DNA from 2 places in the Leucobacter albus genome. Region 2 is predicted to be linked to the other one. Evidence: predicted binding sites of a transcription regulator. Region 2 holds the regulator's gene; the other holds the start of a gene.
The links. The regulator LexA, encoded in region 2, represses DNA repair genes until DNA is damaged. The targets are predictions, from matches to a motif close to TCGAACANNTGTTCGA.
Positions count from the first base shown of each region.

Region 1: ruvA (Holliday junction branch migration protein RuvA) is a predicted target of LexA. The motif match lies at 12,300-12,315, and genes of this name have one in related genera.

Region 1 is NZ_BAAAKZ010000003.1:532,316-546,806, reverse strand. Features, by position in the region: gene ABD115_RS06155 (hypothetical protein) at 1-155, opposite strand, end outside; gene rpsD (30S ribosomal protein S4) at 298-927, opposite strand; gene ABD115_RS06145 (replication-associated recombination protein A) at 1,176-2,585, opposite strand; gene ABD115_RS06140 (DUF349 domain-containing protein) at 2,759-3,988, shown strand; gene ABD115_RS06135 (hypothetical protein) at 4,127-4,696, shown strand; gene ABD115_RS06130 (RelA/SpoT family protein) at 4,693-6,846, opposite strand; gene secF (protein translocase subunit SecF) at 7,125-8,165, opposite strand; gene secD (protein translocase subunit SecD) at 8,167-10,017, opposite strand; gene yajC (preprotein translocase subunit YajC) at 10,071-10,526, opposite strand; gene ruvB (Holliday junction branch migration DNA helicase RuvB) at 10,613-11,638, opposite strand; gene ruvA (Holliday junction branch migration protein RuvA) at 11,635-12,246, opposite strand; gene leuA (2-isopropylmalate synthase) at 12,368-14,134, opposite strand; gene ABD115_RS06095 (DUF2207 family protein) at 14,291-14,491, shown strand, end outside.
Region 2 is NZ_BAAAKZ010000003.1:47,503-61,993, forward strand. Features, by position in the region: gene ABD115_RS03860 (LuxR C-terminal-related transcriptional regulator) at 1-1,603, opposite strand, end outside; gene ABD115_RS03865 (class I SAM-dependent methyltransferase) at 2,029-2,796, opposite strand; gene hflX (GTPase HflX) at 2,888-4,504, shown strand; gene metE (5-methyltetrahydropteroyltriglutamate--homocysteine S-methyltransferase) at 4,700-7,018, shown strand; gene ABD115_RS03880 (uroporphyrinogen decarboxylase/cobalamine-independent methonine synthase family protein) at 7,018-8,298, shown strand; gene ABD115_RS03885 (methylenetetrahydrofolate reductase) at 8,295-9,185, shown strand; gene lipA (lipoyl synthase) at 9,242-10,285, opposite strand; gene lipB (lipoyl(octanoyl) transferase LipB) at 10,282-10,887, opposite strand; gene lexA (transcriptional repressor LexA) at 11,437-12,099, opposite strand; gene ABD115_RS03905 (LysM peptidoglycan-binding domain-containing protein) at 12,397-12,810, shown strand; gene ABD115_RS03910 (histidinol-phosphate transaminase) at 13,080-14,165, shown strand; gene ABD115_RS03915 (DsbA family protein) at 14,195-14,491, shown strand, end outside.

The DNA of each region.
Region 1 (14,491 bases), 480 kb from region 2:
GCGGCTTCGTACCCGCTCGTAAACGCGTTGGTCAGCTCGGCGAGCCCACGGTTCAGCCGCTCGAAGAAGCGGCGCCCACCCGGGCTCTGATTAACGAAGTGGGCGGCAACAAAGCCCGTCGCCACTCCAAATACGAACAACACAAACTTCCGCACGTGTTCCACCCTCCTGCGGTTTCGCGGCGACGCCCTGCGCGCCGCGCAACAATACGGGTCAAGCTTAACCGGTAACGCATGCTGGAAACGCCTGAGGGCGCTGGATTCCGTGTGGATTCCAGCGCCCTCAAGACTTTCAGACTTAGCGGCCCGAGTAGTACTCGACCACGAGCTGCACTTCACAGGTCACTGGGACCTCTGCGCGCTTCGGGCGGCGCAGCAGGCGCGCCTCGAGCTTGTCGAGTGCGACCTCGAGGTAACCGGGAACTGCGGGCAGTACCTCAGCGTGGCCACCTGCGGCAGCGACCTGGAACGGCTCGAGAGCCTCCGAGCGCTCCTTGACGTGGATGAGCTGGCCCGGCTTCACGCGGAACGACGGGCGGTCAACGAGCTTGCCGTCGACGAGGATGTGGCGGTGCACGACGAGCTGGCGAGCCTGTGCGGTGGTGCGGGCGAAGCCTGCGCGCAGCACGAGGGCGTCGAGACGCATCTCGAGGAGCTCGACCAGGTTCTCACCGGTCAGGCCGTCCTGACGACGAGCCTCGTTGAAGGTGATAACGAGCTGCTTCTCGCGGATGCCGTACTGAGCGCGCAGACGCTGCTTCTCGCGGAGGCGAACTGCGTAGTCGCTGTCGCTCTTACGCTTGGTGCGGCCGTGCTGGCCGGGGCCGTAGGGGCGCTTCTCGAGGTAGCGAGCTGCCTTCGGGGTGAGCGCGAGGCCCAGCTGACGCGACAGACGCGTCTGCGAGCGGGTACGTGACGTAGTCGACACGGGTATCCTTTCGGGTTTCTGAGACGGCAGGCGCGAGTGCGCCGCCGCTATGTTCTCTCGGCCAGGCTGCGCCCGCATTCACAAGCTTTCACTCGCAATGCACGCGACACAGCAAACCGTTTTCGGTGAGGGAACGACCGGTGCAGAAACCCGGCTACAGGGTGACTGCCAATTGCGTCTCGCGTGCAGCCAGCAGCGAGGGCAATGTTGGCCAGGGATCAGCTTAGCAGACTTCTTCGGCCCGGGCGCTACAGGCCACGGGTGATGCGCCGAATCTTCTCGAGCCGCTCTGACACCTCTCGCTCGTTCCCGTGCATCGTCGGCGCGTAATAGGCCGCGTCAGCAATCTCGTCGGGCAGGTACTGCTGCGCCACGACCCCACGCGGGTCTGCGTGGGGGTAACGGTAGCCCTTGCCGTGGCCGAGCTTCTTTGCGCCCGGATAGTGCGCGTCGCGCAACGGCTTCGGCACCGGGCCAAACCGACCGGCTTTGACGTCTGCAATGGCCGCGTCGATCGCCGAGATCACGGCATTCGATTTCGGGGCGGTCGCGATATAGATCGTTGCCTCGGCGAGCGGGATGCGCGCTTCTGGCAGGCCGATGAGCTGGGTGGCCTGCGCCGCCGCGACGGCGACGGACAGCGCGTGCGGATCAGCGAGCCCGACGTCTTCGGCCGCGTGCACCATGAGCCGCCGTGCGATGAACCGCGGATCTTCCCCCGCCTCAATCATGCGCGCGAGGTAGTGGATCGCCGCGTCGGGGTCGGAACCCCGCATCGACTTGATGAACGCGCTCACCACGTCGTAGTGCTGGTCGCCGTCTTTGTCGTAGCGCAGCAGCGCCCGGTCTACCGAGATCGAGACGAGCTCCGCCGTGATCTCGGGCGGGGCTGCCTGCACCTGCGCGGCGCCGTCGGAATCGGTACCGTCGGAATCGGCACCGTCGGAATCGGCACCGGCGGAATCGGTACCGGCGGAATCGGTACCGGCGGAATCGGTACCGGCGCCGCGCTCATCGCCGCCCGGCGAGCTCGCGCCGAGCGCGAGCGCTGAGCCAGCCGCGGCCTCGAGCCCGGTGAGGGCGCGCCTGGCGTCGCCGGAAGAGAGCTGCACGAGCGCGTCGCGGCCCTCGTCTGAGAGCGTCACCGAACCACCGAGGCCCCGCGGGTCAGCGACAGCTCGATCGAGCAGCTCCGCGATGTCGGCGTCGCTCAACGCTTCGAGCGTGAGCAGCAGCGAGCGCGAGAGCAGCGGGCTGATCACCGAGAACGACGGGTTCTCGGTGGTCGCCGCGATGAGCGTAACCCACCCGTTTTCAACGCCGGGCAGCAGCGCGTCTTGCTGGGCCTTGGTGAAACGGTGAATCTCGTCGAGAAACAGCACCGTTGCGATGTCGTAGAGGTCGCGGTCGTTCAGCGCGCGCTCCATCACCGTGCGCACGTCTTTAATGCCGGCGGTGACCGCCGAGAGCTCAACAAAACGGCGGCCGCTCGTGTGCGCGATCGCCTGCGCCATCGTCGTCTTGCCGGTGCCAGGAGGCCCCCAGAGAATCACCGAGACAGCCGAACCATCTTGGTCGCTCGCGATGACCCTGAGCGGAGAACCCTGGCGCAGCAGGTGCTTCTGCCCGACAACTTCGTCGAGCGAGCGGGGCCGCATGCGCACGGCCAACGGGGCCGTCGACCCGGTCGCACCTGTTATCTGAGTCACACCCCAATGCTACAGACCACCGCCGACAATCGTGCTCTGAGGGGCTCGCTGTGGCATAGTGGAGGGGTCTATCTAGTAACGCGGTCGGCGCAGCCGATCCCACACGACAGGTGAGCAACACGGTGAGTGAAGCGACGAACGAGATGCCCTGGGGCAGGGTCGACGAGGATCGTACGGTTTACGTACGCGAGGGCGACGGCGAACGTGCCGTCGGTGCCTTCCCCGACGGCACGCCCGAAGAGGCGCTCGCCTACTTTGAACGCAAGTTTGCGGATCTCGCGGGGGCTGTCACGCTCCTTGAGGCCCGCATTGCCCGCGGCACAGCTGACGGCTCCGTCGCCGCGACCGTGACGAAGCTGCAGGAGCAGCTTGTCGAGCCCGCTGCGGTCGGCAACATCGCCGCACTGCGCGAGCGCGTCGCAAAGCTCGCAGACAAGGCAGCAGCGTTCGGCGAGCAGCAACAGCAGGAGCGAGAGGCTGCCCGCGAAGAGGCCGTTGCCAAGCGCGAGGCCATCGCCGTCGCCGCCGAGCAGCTCGCTGCGCAGCCCGAGGCCTCGATCAGGTGGAAAGACACGAGCACCGCGTTCGAGCAGCTCTTCACTGATTGGCAGAACGCACAGCGCTCGGGCCCCCACGTGCCCAAGCCGCAGGCAGACGCGCTCTGGAAGCGCTTCCGCGCCGCCCGCCAGAGCTTCGACACCGCTCGCCGCGCCCATTTCTCGCAGATGGACGCGAACAACAAAGACGTCAAGGCCCGCAAGGAGCGCCTGATCGCCTCGGCCGAGGCCCTGGCCGACCGTGGGCTCGACGGCATTCCCGCGTACCGCAACCTGCTCGATGACTGGAAGCAGGCCGGCCGCGCCAGCCGCAAGCTCGACGATCAGCTGTGGGCTCGGTTCAAGGCTGCCGGCGACGTGCTGTACCAGGCGAAGGCCGAAGAGGTCGCCCAGACCAACGAGGAGTACCAGGAAAACCTCGCACAGAAGCAGGCGATTCTCGCCGACGCCGCTCCGATTCTTGAGCTCAGCGAGCACACCGCGGCGCGCAAGCAGCTCACTGCAATTCAGCTGCGCTGGGACGAGGTCGGCCGCGTGCCGCGCGAAGCCCTGCGCGATATCGAGGGCCAGTTGCGCCGCATCGAAGACCACGTGAAGGGTCTCGAAGACGATCACTGGAAGAAGACAAACCCAGAGACCAAGGCTCGCAGCGAGGGCCTGCGCGGCCAGCTCGAGGCATCGATCGCGGAGCTAGAGGCCGAGATCGCGGCAGCGAAAGATGCGAAGTCGAAGGCCGCAGCCGAAGAGAAGCTCGCGACACAGCGCTCCTGGCTGGCAGCGCTCGGAGACGCCTAGCGCACCGCGCCGATCCGCTCGGCCACATCGCTCGGCCGACTCGTTCGGTCGCGTACTCGGCCGAACCCCTCGGCCGCAGTTATCCACACTTCGCCGCTTGACCTGGCGCTCGCCGGGTCAAGCGGCGAAGCTGTCTGCATGCGCCCACACCCCGAGGTACCCAGAGTCGACCACTGGCCGCAAGCTCTTCGCTCGGCTGCGACACTCACCGGCACGCTGGTGAAGTGCGGCCCGGGCCTGAGGCCAGTAGCGTGGCCAGAGACCCCTGCAGCGCGCTGCGCGGCGATCGGCGGGCAGCTCAGCGACCGCTACGCCGCCATCGAAGACACCGCAGCCTGGGTCTGGGGAGCAAGGCGCTCCCCCGGCTCCCCGCTGCGACTTGCGACGCTCGGCGGGCGCGCCCCCGCGAGCTTCGAGCGGCGGGCTAGCGAAGACGTGCTCGTGAGCACGTTTCGGCTGCTCCCGGAAGACCTCGTCGCGATCGCCGCATTCGCTGTCACGAGCCGCGCGCGCACCGCGTTCGACCTGCTCAGAGCGCCGACCCAGTTCGGCGCGGCTCGCAGGGTCGCCTGCAGGCTGCTGTTCGTTGCCGAACCCGGGTCGAGCAGCGAGGTGCGGCGGCGGGCCCGGGGCGCGAGCCGCACCGATCGCGCTCGCATTCAGCGCCGGCTCAGCGAGCTCCACGGCGCCGCGCCGCTCCCCGCCTAGTTGGTGAGGCGGTAGACGTCGTACACCCCGTCGATGCGCCGCACAGCATTCAGCACGTGATCGAGGTGCGTGGCGTTGGCCATCTCGAAGAGAAACCTGCTGATTGCGAGCCGCGAGGTCGAGGTATTCACCGAGGCAGAGAGGATATTGACGTGATGGTCAGACAGGGTGCGCGTGACGTCAGACAGCAGCCCCGAACGGTCGAGGGCCTCGACCTGAATCTGCACAAGGAAGACGCTCTTTGAGGTCGGCGCCCACTCCACCTCGACAATGCGCTCCTGCTGCGACTGCAGGTTCTGAAAGTTGTGGCAGTCTGTGCGGTGCACGGACACGCCCTGCCCCTTCGTCACAAAGCCGCGAATCTCGTCGCCCGGAACCGGCGTGCAGCACTTCGCGAGCTTGGCGAGCACATCGCTCGCGCCCTTCACGATGACTCCGCTCGAGGTCGCCCGAGACGATTGCGCTCGCGGAGTATCGACGAGCGGAATTCCGAGTGCGGCCGGTTCAGTCGACGCCTGATCATCGAACAGGAGCGCTGCGACCTTCTCGACGACCGATTGCGCAGACACGTTGCCCTCGCCGATCGCCGCGTACAGGGTCGTGACATCTGCGTGATTGAGCTGGAGCGCGACCTGCTGGAGCGCCTCGGAGTTCATGATCTGATGCAGCGGCAGGCTCTGGCGTCTGAGGGCCTTGGTGAGCTCCTGCTTGCCGGTCTCTGCGGCCTCCTCGCGCCGCTCCTTCGTGAACCACTGACGAATCTTGTTCTGAGCGCGCTTGCTCTTCACAAAGTTCAGCCACGCCTGATTGGGCCCGGCATTGGGGTCTTTCGAGGTGAACACCTCGACGACGTCGCCGTTCTGCAGTGCCGTCTCGAGCGGCACCAGGCGCCCGTTGACGCGGGCCCCCATCGTGCGGTGCCCGACCTCGGTGTGCACCGCGTAGGCGAAGTCGACCGTCGTGCCTCCGGCCGGGAGCCCGATCACGCGCCCCTTCGGGGTGAACACGTAGACCTCTTTCGCCCCGATCTCGAAGCGCAGGGCGTCGAGAAACTCGCTCGGGTCTTCGGTCTCTGCCTGCCAGTCCGAGATGTGGGCGAGCCAGGCCATGTCGTTCGAGCTACTCTGTTTGTCGCTGCCCTGCTGACGTTGCTTGTACTTCCAGTGTGCAGCGACACCGTACTCGGCGCGCTGGTGCATTTCGACGGTGCGAATTTGAATCTCGACGGCCCGGCCGTCTGGCCCGATGACCGTGGTGTGCAGCGACTGGTAGAGGTTAAACTTTGGCGTTGCGATGTAGTCTTTGAAGCGGCCCGGAATGGGTGTCCACCGCGCGTGCACCGCCCCGAGCACCGCGTAGCAATCGCGAATCGAGTTCACGAGCACGCGAATGCCGACGAGATCGTAGATGTCATCGAAGTCGCGGCCGCGCACGATCATCTTTTGATAGATCGAATAGAGCTCCTTCGGCCGCCCGGTGACCTCGCCCTTAATTCGCGAATCGCGCAGATCAGTCTCAATCGACCCGATCACCTTACCGACGAGCTCGTCGCGCTGCGGGTTGCGCTGCTTCACGAGGTTCTCAATCTCGGCGTACAGCTTCGGTTTGAGCACCGCGAACGACAGGTCTTCAAGCTCCGTCTTCATCGACTGAATGCCGAGCCTGTGCGCGAGCGGCGCGTAAATCTCAAGCGTCTCTTGCGCCTTGCGCTTTGCCGAGTCGCCCGAGACAAACCCCCAGGTGCGCGCGTTGTGCAACCGGTCGGCGAGTTTGATGACGAGCACCCGAATGTCTTTCGACATCGCCACAACCATCTTGCGCACGGTCTCGGCCTGGGCCGAGTCGCCGTACTTCACCTTGTCGAGCTTCGTCACGCCGTCGACGAGCATCGCGATCTCTTCACCGAAGTCTTGGGTGAGCTCCTCGAGCGAGTAGTCTGTGTCTTCGACAGTGTCGTGCAGCAGCGCCGCTGCAATGGCGACGGGCGCTACGCCGAGCTCGGCGAGAATTTTGGACACGGCAATCGGATGGGTGATGTAGGGCTCACCGCTCTTGCGTTTCTGCCCGCGATGCGCTCGCTCCGCGACGTCATAGGCGCGCGAAATGACCGAGAGATCGGCGCGCGGGTAGTTCGCACGCACCGTTCGCATCACTTCTTCGATCGCGCCGTGCGTGGCCCCGCGTGAGAATATTCGCGGCACCAACCGGCGCAGCGAAGTCGTACTCGCCTGTGTTGCGTCTGAACTCACCACCGCAGCCTCCTCACCTGTTAGAACGCTACACCAGGGAGTGCGATTTCCAGGAATCGAGGGGCGGCACCACGCCGCGCAACCCACCGCCCTGCGCCCGCGAACCACGCAGCAGGGCCCCGCACGCAGCAGGGCCCCGCACGCAGTGTACGGGGCCCTGGCACGCGAAGCGCGCAGTACTAGCGCGACGCAGTGCTCTCAGCAGTGGCAGCGCTCGCATCGTCGGCCTCGCCCTGACGCTCACGCAGCCTGAGGATGCGCTCGTCGCGCTCCCGCACAGCCTTGTCACCGGCCCGCATGTGCGCGTAAGCCGGGGCCGCGACAAAGATCGTCGAGTAGGCGCCGGCGATAATGCCGATGAAGAGCGCAAGCGAGATATCGCGCAGCGTGCCTGCTCCGAGGAAGCCGGCCCCAACGAACAGAATCGAGGCAACGGGCAGCAGCGCGACGACCGACGTGTTGATCGAACGCACGAGGGTCTGGTTCACCGCAAGGTTCACCGCCTCGCCAAAGGTGCGGGCGTCGCTCAGCTCGCCCGGGCTCGTGTTTTCGCGAATCTTATCGAACACCACGACCGTGTCGTACAGCGAGTACCCGAGAATCGTGAGGAACCCGATCATCGCAGCCGGCGTCACCTCGAAGCCGGCTAGGCCATAGATTCCCGCGGTGATGATGAGGTCGTGGAAGAGCGCGAGCATCGCGGCAAGCGACATCTTCCAGGTGCGGAAGTAGAGGGCCATCACCAGCGCCGCGAGCAAGATGAACACGACGAGCGCGATGATCGCCTGCTTCGTGATGTCTTGGCCCCAGACAGGCCCGATGAACGAGTAGGTAACCTCGTCGGTGTCGACGCCGTAGCCCTTCGCGAGCGCCTCGGTCACCGCGCGGTTCTGCGCATCATCCAGCGCCTCGGTCTGCACGCGAACTTCGTTCTGGCCGAGCACCGAGATGCGCGGCGCGCTGCCTGGCAGGCTCTCGGCGACGGCGCGGGCTGCGACCTCGGGGTCGCGCTCCTGACTGTTCGCGACGTGCACCTGGAACTGGCTGCCGCCGGTGAACTCGATTCCGAGCTGGAAGCCACCGCGCAAAAACGGGCCGACGATGGCGATGATCAACAGCACAGCCGAGACCGTGTACCAGAGCTTGCGCCGACCGACGAAGTCGATCGACTTCTCGCCGGTGTAGAGGGCGTTGCCGAATTCAGCGAATGAGCGAGCCATCTCAGCTCTCCTTTCCTGCGCCGGCAACCTCGGCTGCCTTGCGCTCGGCGATGGTCTGGCGTCGCTCTGCCTCGCCACGACTCTTTGCGACCTTCTTCGCGCTGCCCTTCGTTGCCACGACGGGCTCACGGAAGGCCATGCGGCCCTGGTAGACCGCGCCAAGCTGGCGTGGGTCGAGCCCCGAGAACTTGTAGCCGCCCGAGTACACCTTGGTGCGCGCAAGCAGCGTCATCATCGGGTGCGTGAACAGCGCGACAACGAGCACGTCGACGATTGTCGTGAGGCCGAGCGTAAACGCGAAGCCCTTCACGTTGCCGACCGCGAGCACGAACAGCACGACCGCCGCGAGCAGGTTCACACCGTCAGAGGCCAGCACGGTTCGGAATGCCCGTTTCCAGCCGCCCTCGACTGCCGCCGTGATTCCGAAACCGTCGCGAAGCTGGTCGCGAATGCGCTCAAAGTAGACGATGAACGAGTCGGCCGTGAAGCCGATGGCCACAATAATGCCGGCGACGCCAGCAAGCGACAATCGGTAGCCCTGGCGCCACGAGAAGAACGTGAGCAGCAGATACGTCAGAATCGCGGCGATGCCGAGCGACGCGATCGTCAGCGTGCCGAGCAGGCGGTACTGGAACAGCGAGTAGACGACGACGAGCCCGAGCCCGATGAGGCCTGCGATGAGCCCGCCAAGGAGCTGGTTCGAGCCGAGCGTCGAGGAGATGTCTTCCTGGCTCTGCACGGTGAAGCTCATGGGGAGCGCGCCGAACTTGAGCTGGTCTGCGAGCACCTTCGACGAATCCTTGGTGAAGTTGCCCGAGATCGCTGGGCGCCCGTCGAGAATCTGCGCGTTCATCGTCGGCGCCGAGATCACCTTGCCGTCGAGCACGAAGGCAAACTGGTTGAGCGGAGGCTGCTGGCCGAAGAGCCTGGTGCTCACCTTGCCAAACGACTTCGCGCCCTCCTTGTTCATGGTGATCGCGACCTCCCACAACCCGGTGGTGCCGCCACCATTCGGCATGGCCTGCTGCTGCGAGACGGCGTCAGTGATGACATCGCCCGTCAGCTCGACCGGGCCGAGGATGTACTTGAGGAGCCCGGTCTCGTCGCAGGTAATCAGCGGTTTGTCGGCCGGAGCATTCGCGACCTCGAGCGCGCTGTCTGCGGTGCAGGTGAACTCCGCGAACTCCTGCAGCAGCGCCGGCGTCAGCCAGGCCTGATCTGCCGGGTCTTTCGGCAGCGGGTCGGGGTAGAGATCGCCGGCCGGCTCTTGCGTCGCAGCGTCGTCTGCGGCAGCATCCTCCGCGGCCGCCTCCTCCGACGCTGCATCCTCCGCGGCCGCATTCTCTGCAGCTGCATCCTCCGCGGCCGCATCGTCTGCGCTCGCATCCGCTGCCGGGGTATCACCCTCGACGGCAGCGCCGTCTTCGGGAGTTGCGGCGCCGGCCTCGGCCGGTGCCTCAACGAACACGCCACGGAAGTCGAGCGCGGCCGAGGCCTGAATGCGCTGGAGGGTCTCGTCATCGACCTTGCCGGGAATCGCAACCGAAATGTGGTTACTGCCCTGCGTCGTAATCTCTGCCTCGGAGACGCCCGAAGCGTTCACGCGCTGGCGAAGAATCGACACTGCCTGGTCGAGCTGCTCACCGGTGACGGCCTTGCCGTCATTTTGGTTTGCCGCCAGCAGAATCTGCGTGCCGCCCTGCAGGTCGAGCGCGAGTTTCGGGGTCCACGTCGCATCGCTGCGATACACCCCAAGGGTAATAAGGCCCGTCAGGCCGACGATGATCGCCAGCAAGAAGATGAGCGAGCGACGGGCGCTCTTCACCGCAGGCGCGACTGATGGTTTCGCCAAGACAGCTGTCTCGCTTTCAGTGTAGCGGCGCGGGAAACCGCGCCAGCGGGTAATTACTCCTTGTCGGAGTTCTTGTCTTCGCTCTTCTCGGAGGTCGCCGCGCCGTCAACGTCGACGGCGGCGTCGGTGGCCTCTGCAGCAAGCTCGTCTGCGGCTGCCGGCTTCTCTTCTGCCGAGGTGAAGCGCTCACCGAACTCGGGGTCATCGTCTGGTGCGAGCGCGCCAGGCTCGTCGTCGACGACGGGAGCATCTGCCGGGGTCACGACCTGACCGATAGCGTTGCGGTGCACCACGAGGGTGCTGGTGCCGCTCTGGACGGTCACTCGGTTCTCTTCGTCATCGACGGCAAGAATGGTGCCGAAGATGCCCGACTGCAACATCACCTCTGCACCAGGCTGCATGTTGTTCTGCATCTCTGCCATCTGCGCCTGGCGCTTCTTGCTGTTGCGGAACATGAAGAAGATAAGCACGGCAACGAGGCCGAGCATAATGAGTGTCATCGGATCCATGAGGCGGTGACCCTTTCAAAGTAGTGGAGCGCGCCCTTGAACACGCGCGGACCGCACAAGTCTAGCGGTGTTTGCTGCACGCGTCGCTACGAGTCAGAAGATGGTGGGGCAATACCCAGATGCGACCAACCAAGCGTCGTCGCGATCCGCCCGCGAGGCGACCTGGCGATGAGCCCGGCGCGCATCAAGAACGGCTCGACAACCGACTCGATCGTCTCGGCCTCCTCACCAACCGAGGCAGCGAGCGTCGAGAGCCCGACTGGCCCGCCGGCAAACCGCTCCACAATAATGCGCAGCACCTCGCGATCGAGCCGATCGAGGCCGTGCTCATCAACGTCGTAGAGCGACAGCGCGGCTCGCACTGACCGCTCGTCGGGCTGCGTGCCGTGCACTAGCGTGTAGTCGCGCACGCGCCTGAGCAGCCGGTTGGCGATGCGCGGAGTGCCGCGCGATCGCCCGGCTATCTCGACAACACCCGCGTCGTGCAGCGGAAAGTCGAGCAGCCCGGCCGCGCGGCTCAGCACGCCCTCGAGCTCCGAGTTCGCGTAGTACTCGAGGTGGGCCGTAAAGCCGAAGCGATCACGCAGCGGGTTCGGCAGCAGACCAGCCCTGGTGGTCGCGCCGACGAGGGTAAACGGCGACAGCTCGAGCGGCACCGACGTCGCGCCTGCGCCCTTGCCGACCATGATGTCGATCTTGAAGTCTTCCATCGCGAGGTACAGCATCTCCTCTGCGCTGCGCGCCATGCGATGAATCTCGTCGATAAAGAGCACCTCACCTGGCGTGAGCCCCGAGAGCACAGCGGCGAGATCGCCGGCGTGCTGAATCGCGGGGCCAGAGGTCTGCTGCAGCGGCACGCCAAGCTCGGTCGCGACGATCATCGACAGCGTCGTCTTGCCGAGCCCAGGGGGGCCTGCAAGCAGAATGTGATCTGGCGTTCTCCCCTCGATCTGCGCCGCGCCGAGCAGCAGGCCAAGCTGTTCGCGCACCTTTTCCTGGCCGACAAACTCTGCGAGCGAGCCAGGCCTCAGGGCCCCCTCGTAGCCCACCTCGGTGGGCAGCGCCTGCGGCGACAGCTCCCCCGCCTGCTGCGGGCCAGCCGCGGGGCTCATCTGCGCCCTCGCTGCAGCAGCGTGAGCGCGGCGCGCAGCAGCTGAGCGTTCGTCATCTCTGCGCCGGCGTCTCGCGCGTCGATCACGGCCTGCCGAGCCTCACCCTCACCCCAGCCGAGGCCCTGCAGCCCCTCGGTTACCGCGTCTGTGAGCGCATCGTGCGGCGCGACCGCGCCGGGGTCTGCAGCCGCGTCGTCGGCGAGCTCGAGCGAGCTCAGCTTGCCGGCAAGTGACACCGTGATGAGCTTCGCCGTTTTCGGCCCGATGCCAGAGACCTTGCGAAACGGCTTGTCATCTTCGGCGGCAACAGCGCGCGCGATCTCTGCGGGCGAGAGCTCGGAGAGCACGCCGAGCCCCGACCGCGGCCCCACCCCGGAGACGCCGATCAGCACGCCGAACACCCAGAGCTCGGCCTCGGTCTCGAAGCCGTAGAGCGTGAGCGAGTCTTCGCGAACGATGAGCGAGGTGTGCAGAAACAGCTGTTCACCGACCGCCGGCCGTGGCATTCGGCCGCCCGGCACCTCGACCCGCATGCCGACACCGCCGACGCCGAGCACAACCCAACCGACCCCGGAGGCCAACACCTCACCGCGCAACGAAGCAATCACACGCTAAGCCTAGGGCGCAACACCCCAAAACACCGCCGCGCCACACCACAAATTCGAACATATGTGCGAACTTGTGATGTGGCGCGGCGCTTGCATACCGTCTCGACGGGCGCCCGTGACGCTACGCAGAGACCTGCTCGCGCTCGACAACCGCGTTGCGCACCGACCGGTTCACCGCCGACACGATCGCCTTGAGCGTCGCGCGGCTCGTGTCTGGGTCGATGCCGACGCCCCACAGTCGCTGGCCGTCGACCTCGAGGTCGACGTAGGCAGCTGCCACCGCGTCGCCGCCGCCACTCATGGCGTGCTCGACGTAGTCGAAGAGCGTCACCTGGTGCCCCGAGGCGTTCAGGTTATTGATGAACGCGTCGACCGGGCCGTTGCCCTTCGACGTCTCCTCGCGCTGTTCGTCGCCGTCGCGGAACTCAACGGTGAGGTTGGTCACTCCGTCGCCAGCGCTCACCGACGAGGTGCGGAACAGCTCGTAGCGACCCCAGCGCTCGGCGCCGTCAGCGCCGACGGAGGGAAGGTATTCGTCTTGGAAGATCGACCAGATCGCGTCGCTCGACACTTCGCCACCCTCGGAATCGGTGACGCCCTGCACGACCGCACTGAACTCGATCTGCAGCCTGCGGGGCAAATCAAGCGAGTGGTCGGTCTTCAAGAGGTATGCGACACCGCCCTTGCCCGACTGCGAATTCACGCGAATAACGGCCTCGTACGAGCGACCGAGATCTTTCGGGTCGACGGGCAGGTACGGCACCGCCCACTCGACCTCGTCGATCGAGACTCCAGCCTCGTCTGCGTCGGCCTGCATGCGCTCGAAGCCCTTCTTGATCGCGTCTTGGTGCGACCCTGAGAAGGCGGTGTAGACGAGATCGCCGGCCCACGGGCTGCGCTCGGGCACACGCAGCTGATTGCAGTACTCCGCGGTGCGGCGCACCTCATCTAGGCGCGAGAAATCGATCTGCGGGTCGATGCCCTGCGTGAACATGTTGATGCCGAGGGTCACGAGGTCGACGTTGCCCGTGCGCTCGCCGTTACCGAACAGGCACCCCTCAATGCGGTCGGCGCCGGCCATGTAGCCGAGCTCGGCGGCCGCGACCCCCGTGCCGCGGTCGTTGTGGGGGTGCAGCGACAAGATCACGTTCTCGCGGTGGTTGAGGTGACGGCCCATCCACTCGATCGAGTCGGCGTAGACGTTCGGTGTCGCCATCTCGACGGTCGCGGGCAGATTGATGATGACCTTGCGCTCGGGAGTCGGCACGAACACCTCGAGCACGGCATTGCAGACCTCGACCGCATACTCGAGCTCGGTGCCCGTGTACGACTCGGGCGAGTACTCGTAGTAGATCTCGGTGCCCGCGGCGATCGGCTCGGCCGCCTTGCACAGCTTCGCACCCTCGACGGCGATCTGCTTGATGCCCTCGCGATCGGAGCGGAACACGACGTCGCGCTGCAGAATCGACGTCGAGTTGTACAGGTGCACGATCGCCTGCTTCGCGCCGATGAGCGATTCATACGTGCGCGTGATGAGGTGCTCGCGGGCCTGCGTGAGCACCTGAATCGTGACGTCGTCGGGAATGGCGTTCTCTTCGATGAGCTGGCGCACGAAGTCAAAGTCGGTCTGGCTGGCCGAGGGGAAGCCCACCTCGATCTCTTTGTAGCCCATCTGCACGAGCAGGTCGAACATCACGCGCTTGCGCTCCGGGCTCATCGGGTCGATGAGTGCCTGATTGCCGTCGCGCAGGTCAACGGCGCACCACCGCGGCGCCTGGGTGATCTGCTTCGTCGGCCAGGTGCGGTCTGGCAGGTCGACGGGAATGATCTCGGTGTACGGGCGGTAGCGGTGAGTCGGCATACCGGAGGGCTGCTGCATGTTCTTCATAACGTGTTCCTTCTTCGTAACGTTCGCTCAGCCAAACACAAACACCGCGACGAGGAAGGCCTGAGACTGAATTAGTTCGAAGTCGAGGACTCGTCGCGGCAGCTAAGAAGAAGCGAGCCGAACAGCATGCGGCAAGTTTAGCGTAATCTCGAAGATATGCGAAAACTCCCCAGAATCGCTTCGCTCGCGCTCGCCTCTTGTGCCCTGATTGCTGCGACGCTCGGCGTGCACGGGGCAAGCGCCCCTGCGGCCCACGCCGACACCGAAGACTTCAGCTACGAAACGTGGCACGTCGCCTACGAGATCGACGTCGATGCGGCCGGCACCGCCGTCGCCAACGTCACCGAAACCGTGGCA
Region 2 (14,491 bases):
GCGGCTCAGCCGGGTGCGTGCGGGCGCCCGCCGGGGTGTCGCTGACGTGCGCGGCACCCGCCTCTGCGACCCCTGCCGCCTCGAGCATCGACGTGAGCAGGGCGCGGGCCGCGGCGCGATCGTCGTCGCGGTAGAGCAGGATATCGGCGCGGGCGAGGCCGAGGTCGATGCGTGCAGCTGAGGTGGCCGGTGCCTCGAAGGGCACCGGAAGCACACCGAACGACGGCTCGAATGGAGGCTCGAATGAAGGCGCGAACGCGGCCCCTGGCCCGGCGCCGAACCCGCTGTCGGCGGTGAACGGTGCGGTGAGTAGATCTGGGGCGACGAGAAACTCCGAGATTCCCGAAAATCTGGCGGCCTGGAGCCGTGCTGTGGTCGCCTGTAGCCGTTCGGTGAGGCTGAGCCCGGGGTGTGCGCTCAGCGCCCTGGCAACGCGTACCGTCAGCCCGAAATTGTTGCTGGCGACTGCAAGGCCGAGGGCTCGCCAGAGTGCGCGGCTCGGCGGCGTGCGACCAGCATCGAGCAGCACGTGCACCCCGCGCAACAGGGTTTCTGCCGGCGCGAGCTCGAGCGGGGTTGGCAGCGTATCGGCGATGCTGCGCAGCAGTTGAATTCGCTCACCGGCGGGGATCGCGCCGCGCACAGTGTCCCCGATGAGCTGGTTGCTCGTGCGCAGCAGCGGTGTGCCGTCGGGGGCGAGGTCTTCGCGAATCACGCGGTGGGTGAGAAGCCGGTCGAGGGCTGCGGGGGCCGCGACATCGGCGAGCTTCGCGATTGTCGCGAGCGTCACCGGTTCGGCAAGCGCAACGGTGCAGAGGGCGGATCGGGTCTCGGGGTGCGCTCGCGAGAGCTCTTCGACGAGAAAGGCGGGGAGCGACGGGGGGATCTCGCCGTTGTCGCCGCTCCAGCTGACGAGGTCGTCGAAACGGGAGAGTGACCCGGAGCGCTTAAGACTCGCGACCAGTTCCGTGAGAAAGAGCGGGTTGCCGCCGCTGACCCGGTGCAGCCGAGAGAGCGTCTCCGCCTCGATGGCGGGCGTGCCGAGCAGGTGCGCTGCAAGCGATTTGGTTTGTGCGAATGCGAGGGGAGCGAGCTCGACCTCGGAGACGCTGCGGTCGCGCACGAGCCGCATGATTGGCCCCGGTAGGTCGTTGCGATCGCGAGCGGTGATGAGCACTTGGAAGCCCGGGTGCCCGCCGAGGGCCGCAATGACGCGGAGGCTCTCATCGTCGGCGCTGTCTGCGTCGTCGACAAGAACGATCGCGCCGCCCGAACACTCTTGCTGGGCGGCGAGCACCGCGTGGTATACCTCGGCAAGGTCACGTGACTCGGGCAGCCCCGCCGCCGGGAACGCGGTGTGGAGCAGCCCGAACGGAATGTGTTGGAGCGTCTCTGAAGCGTTCAGCGTGATGACTCGAGGCTGCCCCGCTGCGTCGTCTGCAGGGAGGCGCTGGTCGATGATTTGCTCGATGACCTGCCGCGCGAGCACGTGTTTGCCCGCGCCCGGTTCGCCCGTGAGCAACAGCACAGCGCCGGGCAACTGAAGCGCCGCTGTTGCTGCGGCGAGCTCGGTTGCTCGGAGCGCGTGGAATACACCGTGCACTGTACCTCCTCACGCCGTCGTGGAATGATCGAATGCCAGCATCATACGACGGGCCGAGCAGGCTGCTTTGTATCCCACTTGCTCCTCAGGGGGCACAAACAAAGACTCAGTAGTCTTTTCACAAGAATATGGGGGCTCGAGCAAAGATCCACCCAATTTCGGGGCCTACCCGTCCTATTCGGCGGGCCGAGCGCGGCGCTCCCTAGCAAATCGGCGCTGCACACGAGAAAAGGTCGCATTTGCTGCCTATCTACCGCAGATCGCCTATCGAGCGCAGGCGCGGGGCGCCGGTGGTGCAGGCGCGGGGAGCAGGGGAGCTGGTGGAGCTGGCGGGGCGCCCGGAGCTCGCGGGGCGCCCGGAGCTCGCGGGGCGCCCGAAGGTGGTGGAACTCGCGGGGCCCGCGAGGGCTGGCCGGGCCGCAGGCCTAGTCGCGCATCGCGCGCAGCACGTGGAACCCCTTCTTGCGGGCGACGCGATCCACCTCGAAATCGGTGAACGACGCTGCGATCCACCGCTGCAACGAATCTGCTCCGAGGTGTTTTGCGACGACGAGGTACGCGCTCCCGCCGGGCACCAGGCGGGGGAGCCACTCGGAGAGAATGCCGTGCAGCACCTCCTTGCCGACACGAATCGGGGGGTTCGAGCGAAGCTCGGAGAACTCGAGCCCCGCCGGTACATCCTCGGGAGACGCGACCCGAACGTTTGCGAGCCCGAGCCGCTCGGCATTTCGCCTGGTGAGCTCGCGAGAGCGCTCGTTCACGTCGATTGCCCAGACCTCACGGTCTGCGTGCTCGAGTGCGGCGGCGAGGGCGATCGGCCCCCAACCGCACCCGATATCGAGAATTGGGGCTGCGCTCGCCGCCGTGCCGGGGGCCTCGACCGCGCCCGGCGCCTCCGCCACAGCGGGGCCGCCGCCAGCGGGCCCGGCAGCAGTCGCGTGGTCGACGGTGGCAGCAGCAGCAGCAGCATCAGCATCAGCATCAGCATCAGCGGCCTCGCCGGCCGGCACGAGCGGAAGCTCAGTCAGGCCCGGGAGCGTGTCGAGCAGCAGCGCCGTTCCCTGATCGAGGTGCTCGGGGCTGAAGACGCCGCCCGCGGTGAGCACGCTGCGCGCCCTGCCCGCAAGCTCGACCTCGATCTCGCGCGGCGTGAAGTCGCCGGCGGGGGATTCTGAGAAGTAGTGCTGATTCACCACCCCAGTATCCCAGCCCGTGCCCCAGGCCACATGCCCGAAGCGAACATCCGTGCTTTGGTGGCGCGATCACCGTACACTTGGGAAGCACATGAGTGATATCACGAACGACAAGACCGACGAGACAGTGAGCGACGAGACCGCGAGCGGCGAGACCGTGGCCGATGCGACCGCGAGCGGCGACGAAGCTGCGGCCGCGCCCACAGACCCGCTCGAGCGGCTACTCAAGCGCGCCGGTGGCACCGGTGCCTCGGTGATTCGCGACCTCTCCGATGCGCAGGCGCTCGGCAGCTCAGACCACGACGAGCTCGGCGAGGCCGGCCACGGCATTCAGATGGACCGTGAAGATCGCGCTTCGCTCACGCGCGTCGCGGGCCTCTCCACGGAGCTCGAAGACGTCACCGAGGTCGAGTACCGACAGCTGCGCCTCGAGAACGTAGTGCTCATCGGCATCTTCAACTCGGGCCGCAGTCAGTCTGCCGCAGACGCGCTCGAAGATGCGGAGAACTCGCTGCGCGAGCTCGCTGCACTCGCCGAAACCGCTGGCGCGACGGTGCTCGACGGGGTGCTGCAGCGCCGCGCGAACCCTGACCCCGCGACCTACCTCGGCAAGGGCAAGGCCCAGGAGCTCGCCGAGCTCGTGCGCGCGCTCGGTGCCGACACCGTGATCGCCGACGATGAGCTCGGCCCGAGCCAGCGGCGCGCGCTCGAAGACGTCGTGAACGCGAAGGTCATCGACCGCACCACCGTGATTCTCGACATCTTCAGCCAGCACGCGAAGAGCCGCGAGGGCAAGGCGCAGGTCGAGCTCGCGCAGCTCGAATACCTGCTGCCGAGGCTCCGCGGCTGGGGCGAGTCGATGTCGCGCCAGGCCGGTGGCCAAGTGGGCGCGGCGGGCGCCGGCATGGGCTCGCGCGGCCCCGGCGAGACGAAGATCGAGCTCGACCGCCGCCGCATCAACACCCGCATGGCGAAGCTGCGCAAGCAGATCGCCGGCTTTGCGCCAGCGCGCGCAGCCAAGCGGGCGAACCGCAAGCGCGGCGAGGTGCCGTCTGTTGCAATCGCCGGCTACACGAACGCCGGCAAGTCGAGCCTGCTGAACCGCCTCACGGGCACCCAGGAGCTCGTGCAGAACCAGCTGTTCGCGACCCTCGACACCGCCGTGCGGCACTCTGAGACGCAAGACGGGCGCGACTTCACCTACGTCGATACCGTCGGGTTCGTGCGCAACCTGCCCCACCAGCTCGTCGAGGCGTTCCGCTCGACGTTCGAGGAGGTGGGGGAATCAGATGTGATTCTGCACGTCGTCGACGCCTCGCACCCCGACCCCGAGGCGCAGCTCGCGACCGTGCGCGAGGTCATCGCCGAGGTCGAGGCGCAGGGCATTCCCGAGGTCGTGGCGTTCAACAAGGCCGACCTCATCGACGACTCCCGCAGGCTGCTGCTGCACGGGCTCGCGCCAGACGGCGTGTTCGTCTCGGCGCGCACCGGCGAGGGCGTCGACGAGCTCATGGCGCGCGTCGACGCGGCGATTCCGGCGCCAGACCGCGAGGTCACTGTCGTGGTGCCGTATGACAGGGGCGACCTCGTCGCCGAGCTGCACGAGCGCAACCGCGTGCTCGAGCTCGACTACGACGAGGCCGGCACGCGCGTGCGCGCGCTCGTGACGCCGGAGATGTTCTCGAAGCTCGACGACTTCCTCGTCTAGCGCCGCCGCCGCGCACCTACCCGATTCCAGCCGCGATCTCGCGCGCGGCGTAACACTTCGTCGCACGCGGTAACAGTGCGAAATCGGGGCCGGTTTGGGGTGCCTCGCCGGGTACTTTTGCAGCAGACGGGCACCACGGCAAGGCGCTTCGGCGCCGCCCGTCACACGCACGCACTGTACCTGACGGAGGGCCCCATGACCGCTGCATCGCTTCCACTCGCCACCATCGCCGGCTACCCGAGAATCGGCAGGCGCCGCGAGCTCAAGCGCGCCGTCGAGGCCTTCTGGGCCGGCCGCATCACCGAGGAGCAGCTGCAGCAGACCGCGGCCGAGCTGCGCGCGGCGACTCGGGCGCGACTTGTCGAGCTCGGGCTGCCAGCCGAGGGCGGGGCCGTGCCAGAGAGCTTCAGCTTCTACGACCAGGTGCTCGATGCGACGCTCGCGCTCGGCGCGATTCCCGAGCGCTTCGCGGGCGTCACCGGCTCCGACCTCGAGACCTACTTCACGCTCGCGCGCGGCGACAAGGCCCACCAGCCGCTCGAGATGACGAAGTGGTTCGACACGAACTACCACTACAGCGTGCCCGAGATCTCGGAGCGCACCGCGTTCAGTGCGAACCCGAAGGCGCTCGTCGCGCAGCTCGGTGAGGCGCGCGAGCAGGGCATTGAGGCCCGGCCCGTCATCGTCGGCCCCGTCACCTACCTGCTGCTCGCGAAGGCGGCAGACGGTGCCGGCGAGGGCTTCGACCCCGTGTCGCGCCTCGACGAGGTCGTCGCCGTCTACGCCGAGCTGCTCGCCGCGCTCGCCGCCGCCGGGGCGACCTGGGTGCAGCTCGACGAGCCGGCGCTCGTGTCTGACTCGCTGCGCACGACGCGCGAGGAAACGCTCGCGCTTGTTGAGCGCGCGTACGGGGCACTCGGTGCGGGGGCGGATCGCCCGCGGATCCTCATCGCAGCGCCCTACGGCGACGCGTCAGCTGCGCTCGCCCGTCTCGCCAAGCTCCCCGTCGAGGCTGTGCAGGCCGACCTCGTGCGCGGCTCGCTGCCGACGGCCGAGCTCGCAGACGGCTCGCTCGCCGCCGCGTTCGAAGGCACCCAGCTCGTCGCCGGCGTCGTCGACGGCCGCAACATCTGGCGCACCGACCTGCGCGAGGCAGCGGCCACGCTCCGCTCGCTCGCAGACGCCGGCATTCAGACCGTCGTTGGCACGTCGAACAACCTGCAGCACGTGCCGCACGACGTCGCTGACGAGGCAAAGCTCGACGCGAAGCTGCGCTCGTGGCTCGCGTTTGCCGACCAGAAGGTCGAGCAGGTCGCGGTGCTTGCGCGCGGGCTCGCCGAGGGCGAGGAGGCGATCGAGGCAGAGCTCGCCGAGGTTGATCGGGTGCTCGCCGACCGCGACGCGGCTGAAGGCGTGCGCGTCGACGCGATCCGCACCCGCGCTGCGGCCGCCGGAGACGCCGATCGCACCCGCGTGAGCGAGGCCGACCGCCGGGAGGCGCAGCACGGCCTGAACATCCCCGCGCTCGCGACGACGACGATCGGCTCGTTCCCGCAGACCGCCGAGATTCGTAACGCCCGCGCCTCGTTTGTGCGCGGCGAGATCGACGAGGCGGCGTACGACGGCTTCCTGCGCGAGGAGATCGCGCGCGTGATCGCGCTGCAGGAGGAGATCGGGCTCGACGTGCTTGTGCACGGCGAGGCGGAGCGCAACGACATGGTGCAGTACTTCGCAGAGCTGCTCGACGGCTTCGCGGTGACCGAGCACGGCTGGGTGCAGTCGTACGGCAGCCGCGCGACGCGCCCCTCGATTCTCTGGGGCGATGTGTCGCGGCCCGCGCCGATGACGGTGCGCTGGTCGGCCTACGCGCAGTCGCTCACCGAGCGGCCGGTGAAGGGCATGCTCACGGGCCCCGTCACGATTCTCGCGTGGTCGTTCGTGCGCGACGACCAGCCGCTGTCAGACACCGCATCGCAGGTCGCGCTCGCGCTGCGCGATGAGATTGCGGATCTCGTCGACGCCGGCATCTCCATCGTGCAGGTTGACGAGCCGGCGCTGCGCGAGCTGCTGCCGCTCGACCGCGACCGCCAGGCCGCCTACCTCGACTGGTCGGTCGGCGCGTTCCGGCTCGCGACTGGCGGAGCCGGAGCAGACGTGCAGATCCACACGCACCTGTGTTACTCGGAGTTCGGCGAGATCATCGACGCGGTCGACGGCCTCGACGCCGACGTCACCTCGATCGAGGCTGCGCGCAGCCGCATGGACGTCGTCGAGCCGCTCGGCGACCACGGCTACTCCCGCGGCATCGGCCCCGGCGTCTACGACATTCACTCGCCGCGCGTGCCGGGCGTCGACGAGCAGACTGAGCTTATTCGCATCGCCGCCGCGCGCATTCCGGGCGAGCAGCTCTGGGTGAACCCCGACTGCGGGCTGAAGACCCGCGGCTACGACGAGACCGTCGCGAGCCTCACGAACCTCGTGCTGGCCGCGAAGGCCGTGCGCGCGGAGGCGTAGTGGGCGCGGAATCTGTGGGCGCGGCGGAGGCCTGGCCGGTGGGCGTGCTGCCCACCGAGCAGGTCGGCTCGCTGCCGCGCCCGGCCCGGCTGCAGCGCACCGTGCTCGACGCCGAGATCGGCGCGATCTCGGCAACGGAGCTCGAGGCAGAGCAGGAGCTCGCGGTGCGCGACACCCTCGACAGGCTCGCGGCGACGGGCTCGCCGATCGTGAGCGACGGCGAGCAGCGCAGGCAGAGCTTCGCAAGCTACCCGCTCGCGGGCGGCGATGTCGAGGCGGGGCCGGTATTCGCGGTGTTCGCAGACGGGCACCACCGCGTCGTGCCCAGGCTCACCACGGCGCCGTTTCGGTTTCAGAGCTGGGCGGCCGACGACGTCGCGCGGGCGCGCATGCACACCGAGCTGCCGCTGAAGCAGGCCGTGATCTCGCCGTCGATGCTCTCGCTCACGGTGCCGGAGGCCGGCCTCGGCGGCTACTCGCGCGAGGAGTTTCTTGCAGACGTCGTCGCTGGCTGCGCCGAAGACATCAGGCGGTGCTTCGCCGCTGGCGCGAGCCGCGTCTCGATCGACTTCACCGAGGGCAGGCTCGCACTCAGGCGCGACGTGCGCGCCCCGTGGGCCGGCCCGAGGGCGCTCGCGGGCTTCATCGAGCTGCTCAACCGCGTGCTCGGCGAGCTCACGGACGCCGAGCGCGCGCACGTCGGCGTGCACACCTGCCCCGGCAACGACAACGACTCCGCGCACAGCGCCGACGTCGACTACGCCGAGCTGTTGCCCGAGCTGTTTCAGATCGAGGCGGGTTACTTTCTCGTGCAGGCAGCGAGCGAGAAGGAGCCCGACCGCGTCGCGCGGCTCGTAGGCCGCGAAATCTCGGCGCTCGCGGCCGCTGGTCGGGAGGCACCCCGGGTGCTGCTCGGCGTAACGAACCCGACGAACCCGAAGCTCGAGACCGCTGAACAGGTGCGCGACCAGCTCGTGCGCGCGGCGAGGTTCGTGCCGCCCGAGCTGCTCGGCTCGACCGATGACTGCGGCTTCTCGCCGTATCTCATCGACGAGAAACCGCGGCACGGCTCACCTGACCACGCGCGCGACGTCGCCTTCGCGAAGGTCGCCGCGCGTGTGCGCGGCACGGAGCTTGCCGGTGAGGTGCTCGGCGGGTCGGTGCTTGGTGGTTCGGTGCTTGGTGGTGCGGTGGCTGGTGGATCGGAGCGCGGCGGCTCGAGCGTGGGCTCGGCCGCCAGCGGTGGCGGATCCGCACCGGCGACGGAGGGCACACCATGAACGCGACCCTGCTCACCGGCAGTGCCCCGACCCGCGCGCGCTTCTCGTTCGAGGTCTTCCCGGCGCGGTCTGGGGCCGCGGCGCTCGCGCTCGGCAACTCCGTGCAGCACCTGTCTGCGGTCGGCCCCGACTTCATCTCGGTGACCTACGGAGCGAATGGGTCGCACCGCGACGCCTCGCTCGACCTGCTCGCCTACCTGCGCGACCACACCGAGGCGCTGCCGCTCGCGCACCTCACCACGGTCGGCGAGAGCAGCGAGGTTGTGCGCGAGACGATCCACCGGGTGATGGACGCGGGCATCCACGACTTCCTCGCGCTGCGCGGCGACCCACCTCGCGGGCTCGACGAAACGAGCCCGGAGGTTGCCGGGTCGCTCAGCGCTCTCGAACTCACCGAGCTCATCGCCGAGGCGCGGGCCGAGCGGCCTGCGTTCACGAGTGTCGGGCGCACCGCTGTCGCCGCCTACCCGAACGGGCACCCGCTGTCGCGCGGGCAGTCGGCCGACATTGACTGGCTGCTCGCGAAGGAGGCCGCGGGGGCGCAGTTTGCGATTACACAGCTGTTCTTTTTAGCGGAGGAGTACCTCGGCTTCGTTGACGCCGCCCGCTCCGCCGGGCTGAAGATGCCGATTCTGCCGGGGCTCATGCCCGTCTCGACGAGCGGGCAACTGCGCAAGGTCGCCTCGCTCGCGGGGCGCCCGGCGCCCGTTTCGCTCGAGCGCGCGATGGAGGCGGCCGGCGGGTTCGCGCCCGAGCTCGGGGTCGAGCACACGATCTCGCTCGCGCGCGAGCTGCTCGCCGGCGGCGCGCCGTCGATCCACCTCTACACGTTCAACCGGCACGAGCAGGTGCTCGCGGTGCTCGAGGAGCTGGATCTGTTGGTCTAGGGGTTGCGCGGTTCGGGGAGGTGCTGGGTGCTGCGGTCCGCGTTGCGGGTTGCCCCTTACACCGTGGCGACGGCCTGCGGGAAGTCTGCCGTGACGTCTGCGCCGGCAGCGCGCTCCGCGAGGTGTCGCAGCTCCGCTGGCACCGCGCGGCCCTTGCGCTGCATCGTCTGAGCCCACAGCCGACCCGCGCGGTACGAGGATCGCACGAGCGGCCCGGCGAGCACGCCGTCGAACCCGAGCGCCTCGGCCTCGGCGGTGAGCTCGACGAACTCCTCGGGGCGCACCCAACGATTGATGGGGTGGTGGAGCTTCGACGGGCGCAGGTACTGGGTGAGGGTAAGGATGTCGCAGCCCGCGTCGCGCAGTTCACGCATCGTCGCCGACACCTCGTCGCGCGATTCGCCCATGCCGAGAATGAGGTTTGATTTCGTGATCATGCCCGCGTCGCGCGCCTCGGCGATCACCTCGAGCGAGCGCTCGTAGCGAAACCCAGGCCTGATGCGCCGGAAGATGCGCGGCACGGTCTCGAGGTTGTGCGCGAACACCTCGGGGGCAGCCTCGAACACCTGCGCGAGGTGCTCTGGTCGACCCCCGAGATCGTCGGCGAGCACCTCGACCCCCGAACCGGGGTTGAGCGCGTGAATCTGGCGGATCGTCTCGGCGTACAGCCACGCTCCGGTGTCAGGCAGGTCGTCGCGCGTCACCCCCGTGATTGTCGCGTAGCGCAGCCCCATCGTGCGCACAGACTCGGCGACGCGGCGCGGCTCGTCGCGGTCGAGAGGGAGCGGCTTACCAGAGGTGATCTGGCAGAAATCGCAGCGCCTGGTGCAGATGGAGCCGCCGATAAGAAACGTTGCCTCGCGGTCTTCCCAGCACTCGTAGATGTTCGGGCAGCCCGCCTCGGCGCACACCGTGTGCAGCCCCTCGGAGCGCACGAGCTGCTGCACGGCAAGGTACTCGGGGCCGGTTTTCGCGCGCGTTTTGATCCACTCGGGCTTTCGCTCGATGGGGGTCTCAGCGTTCTTGGCCTCGACCCGCAGCAGCCTGCGCTGCTCGGGCTCGGGGCGCGTGCCCGTTGCGGGGAGTATCTGGGCGCTCATACGGCGAACCTTTCGAGTACGGGAGCGAGATGGCGCTCGAGTGCCGGGGCGACTTCGGCGGGAGTGACGGTGCGCCCGACGCAGTCGCTGAGGGTGGTGACCCCGGCGTCGGTGATGCCGCACGGTACGAAGTTTGCGAACGGGGCGAGGTCATTGCTGCAGTTCAGCGCGATGCCGTGCGTGACGATGCGCCGGCTGACGTGAATGCCGATCTGGGCGAGCTTGCTGAGTGTTGGTGCGGGTGCGGCTGAGGCCCGCAGCTCGGTCCACACTCCGGTGCGGCCGTCGACGCGGGTGCCCGCTATGCCAAACTCGGCGACGACCGCGATGAGCGCGCCCTCGAGCGCGCGCACGAGGTCGGCCCCGCCAAAGCCGCTCGCGAGCCGAATCACCGGGTAGGCGACGAGCTGGCCGGGCCCGTGCCAGGTGACCTTGCCGCCTCGATTCACGGCGACGACCGGCGTGCCGTCGCTCGGGTACTCATGCGCCTCTGCTCGGCGGCCAGCCGTGTAGACCGGAGTGTGCTCGAGCAGGAGCACCGTGCCGGCGTCGTGCGCGTCGCCCGGTCGCGCGAGCGCGGCTGGGTTGCTCCGTGCACTCACTTCGTTCGAATCGGCTGGTGGGTGTGATGCGGCCGGTGGGTTCGAACCCGCTGGTGGGTGTGATGCGGCTGGTGGGTTCGAACCCGCTGGTGGGTGTGATGCGGCTGGTGGGTTCGAACCCGCTGGTGGGTTCGATTGGCTCAGCCGGGCGCTGGCCTCGGCCTGGAGCTCGAGGCCGAGCGCGTAGTCGACGAAGTTCGGGGCCAGCCCGGCTGTCACAAACCTCGGGGTTGCCCGGTGCGATTGGGCGGGGGCGGGCCACGGTGGCGGCGCTGGCGTGACCGGGCCAGCTGCGGTGATGGAGCGCATACCAACATGTTAGTTGGACTGCGTCTAACAAATCAAGATGGTGTAGTTTGGCGTTCCGCGCTGTTGCTGCGGGCGCGGCTGCGTGCGAGCTGTGGGGTTGGGTCCGTGCGCGGCGGGGCGCTGGCTGCAGAAACCGGGGTGATCTGCGTTCAATAGGCTCGGGCGCGCGGGCTCGGGCCGTGGGAATGCAGAAACCCCCTGTTTCTGCAGGGGGTTTCTGGTGCTGGGCGGTGCGCGTCGCTACACGGAGCGGAAGACCGCGACAACCTTGCCAAGCACCTCGGCGTGATCGCCGAGAATCGGCTCGAACGCGCTGTTTCTCGGCAGTAGCCAGGTGTGGCCGTCGCGCCTGCGGAAGACTTTGACCGTAGCCTCGCCGTCAAGCATGGCGGCAACGATGTCGCCATTGTCGGCCTCCCGCTGCTGGCGCACAACGACGAAGTCGCCGTCGCAGATTGCAGCGTCAATCATCGATTCGCCGACGACCTTCAACATGAACAGCTGCCCGTCGCCGACGAGCTGCCGGGGGAGCGGAACGATCTCTTCGACCTGCTGGTCGGCCGTGATTGGCACGCCTGCGGCGATTTGGCCGACGAGCGGGATGAAGGCAGTCTCTTGTGCCTCGACCGAGGGGGAGTCGGCAAGCGCGCTGCTCGTGACCGCGAGCTCCACGAGAATCTCGAGTGCCCGCGGCCGATTGGGGTCGCGGCGAATGTAGCCGCCGAGTTCGAGCCGACTCAGCTGGTGCGTAACGCTCGAGAGTGAGGAGAGCCCGACGGCGTCTCCGATCTCGCGCATGCTCGGTGGGTACCCGCGTGACTCGACCGAGCGTGCGATGAACTCCAGGATCGCCTGCTGCTTCTCTGTCAGCGGCTTTCGCGGCGCTGAGGCCAGATCGCTCATCGCTCGTCCTCTCGTGGTGCGGTCGTCGTGTGCGCCGGAGCGCGGCTGCTCAGGGGGGTTCGGGGGCTCAGGCCGGGGTGAGCGTGAATGTCGGAGGTCACTGATTGGGTGAACTCGTTGTTCGAAACCCTAGCTCGGATATTCGAGGCGGGGCAAACATTCGTTCGAGTGTCGTGTGAATAGCTGCGATATTTGTTCGAAGTTTGCGGTTGCGGTTTCGTTCATTCGAAGATATATTCGAAATAGATGTTCGAACTGCTGAAGTGTGATCGAACAATCTCGAGAGAGGAACTCCTCATGACTGCAACGGCAATCGTTACCCCGCTGAGCCCCCGCATTGGCGCGGCTGCTTCGACCGTGGCCGGCCCCGCCAAGCTCCGCCTGACGAGGCGCGGGCGCATCGTGTTCGGTGGCCTCGCCACGGTGCTGATCGCCGGGGCGCTCGGTGTGGCTGCGGCGTTCGCAGCGCCGGGCGCAGAGGCAAACGGCACGGTGAGCTCGCAAGAGTTCCCCTACGTGCTCGCGCAGTCGGGCGACTCGCTGTGGAGCATTGCCTCGGCGCTCGACCCCGCCGCAGACCCTCGCGACATTGTCGCCGAGCTGCAGCGGCTGAATCAGATCGATGCCGCAGACCTGCGTGCTGGCGACTCGATCGCGGTGCCGCTGCGCTTCGAGGGCAGTGACCTCACGTTCGCCGCGATCGGCGAGTAGCAAGACTCGCGCATAGCGCGACCGGTGTGCGGTGCGCTCATCGAGCAGTAAGACGGGTAAACGCCGCGGTCGGCGAACAGAAGATTCGGCGAGTAGCGAGACACACACAAGGCGCGACCGGCGCGACCGGCGCGAACGCCGGGCCGGGTCGCTGCGTCGACGGGCCTCGAACCGCGCCGATCTAGTTCGATTGCGTTCTGATCGTCCAATGCTTCACAGGCTACGGGGCGCATGCTCACCGGCCGGCGGCGGCTGGCTAGACTGGGCGAGTGGCCGAACTCAGTGATCTTCCCCTCCGTGACAATCTCGTAGGCAAGGCGCCGTATGGCGCGCCGCAGGCAGCGGTGCCTGTCAGCCTGAACGTGAACGAAAACACGCACCCGCTCCCCGAGGCTTTCATCGCCGACGCCACCGAGGCTCTCGCAGCAGCGCTTCGCAACGTGAATCGCTACCCCGACCGCGAGTTCATGGGGCTCCGCGAGGCGCTCGCGGGCTACCTTTGCTACGGGCTCACCCCGGAGCAGGTGTGGGCGGCTAACGGGTCGAACGAGGTGCTGCAGCAGATTCTGCAGGCGTTTGGTGGCCCAGGCCGCACCCTCATGAGCTTCACTCCGACCTACTCCATGTACCCGCTGCTCGCCGACGGCACCGACACCGGCTGGGTTGACGTGCCACGGGCCGACGACTACACGGTCTCGCCCGAGCTCGCCGTCGCGGCCATCACCGAGCACAAGCCAGACATCGTGGTGCTGTGCGCGCCCAACAACCCGACGGGCACCCCGATGAGCCTCGAGACGATTCGCGCCGCCTACGACGCGTTCGACGGCATTCTCATTGTCGACGAAGCCTACAAGGAGTTTGACACCGACACCGAGACCGCGATCTCGCTGCTGCCAGGCAGGCACCGCTTGATCGTCAGCCGCACCATGAGCAAGGCGTTCGCGTTCGCCGGCGTGCGACTCGGCTACCTCGCGGCAGACAGCGCCGTGGTCGATGCGCTGCGGCTTGTGAGGCTGCCCTACCACCTGTCGGGCCTCACGCAGGCGGCGGCGACCACCGCCGTCGCCCATTCGGCCGCGATGCTAGCGACCGTCGACGAGATCAGGTCGCAGCGTGACAGGCTCGGCGAGGCCCTAGGCGGTCTCGGCTACGTCGTGCACGAGTCGGGCTCGAACTTTTTGCTCGTCGGTGGCTTCCGAGACCCTGGGGCCGTGTTCGAGCGCCTGCGCGACCAGGGAATTCTGGTGCGCGACCTCGCCATTCCCGGGCACGTGCGCATCACCGCCGGCACTGCCGAAGAGACGCAGGTAGTGATCGACGCGATCACGGCCTTCGGCCCGGCGGGGAGTGTCTAAGCCCATCGCAGTACCCCGCAGGTTCGCTCGTGAACACTTCCTGGGCGAAGCTCCCTGCAAAGCCCGTTAGGCTCGACGGTATGCCGCAGCCGATTGAAGCTCTCGACCGCCCCGCTCTCGAACGCCGCTACCGGCGCATGCGCCTCGCCACGGTGATTCTCGCCGGTGTCTCGCTGCTGCTCGTTGCTGCGCTCGGCGCGCAGGGCTTCACGGGCAGCGCGGGGGCCGCGCCTCGCTCGGGTGGCGAATCGGCGAACAGTGCGGGCAACTCCAGCGGGGCCGACCAGTCGGCTGACTCCTGCCCCGTCACCGACAGGCGCGACCCC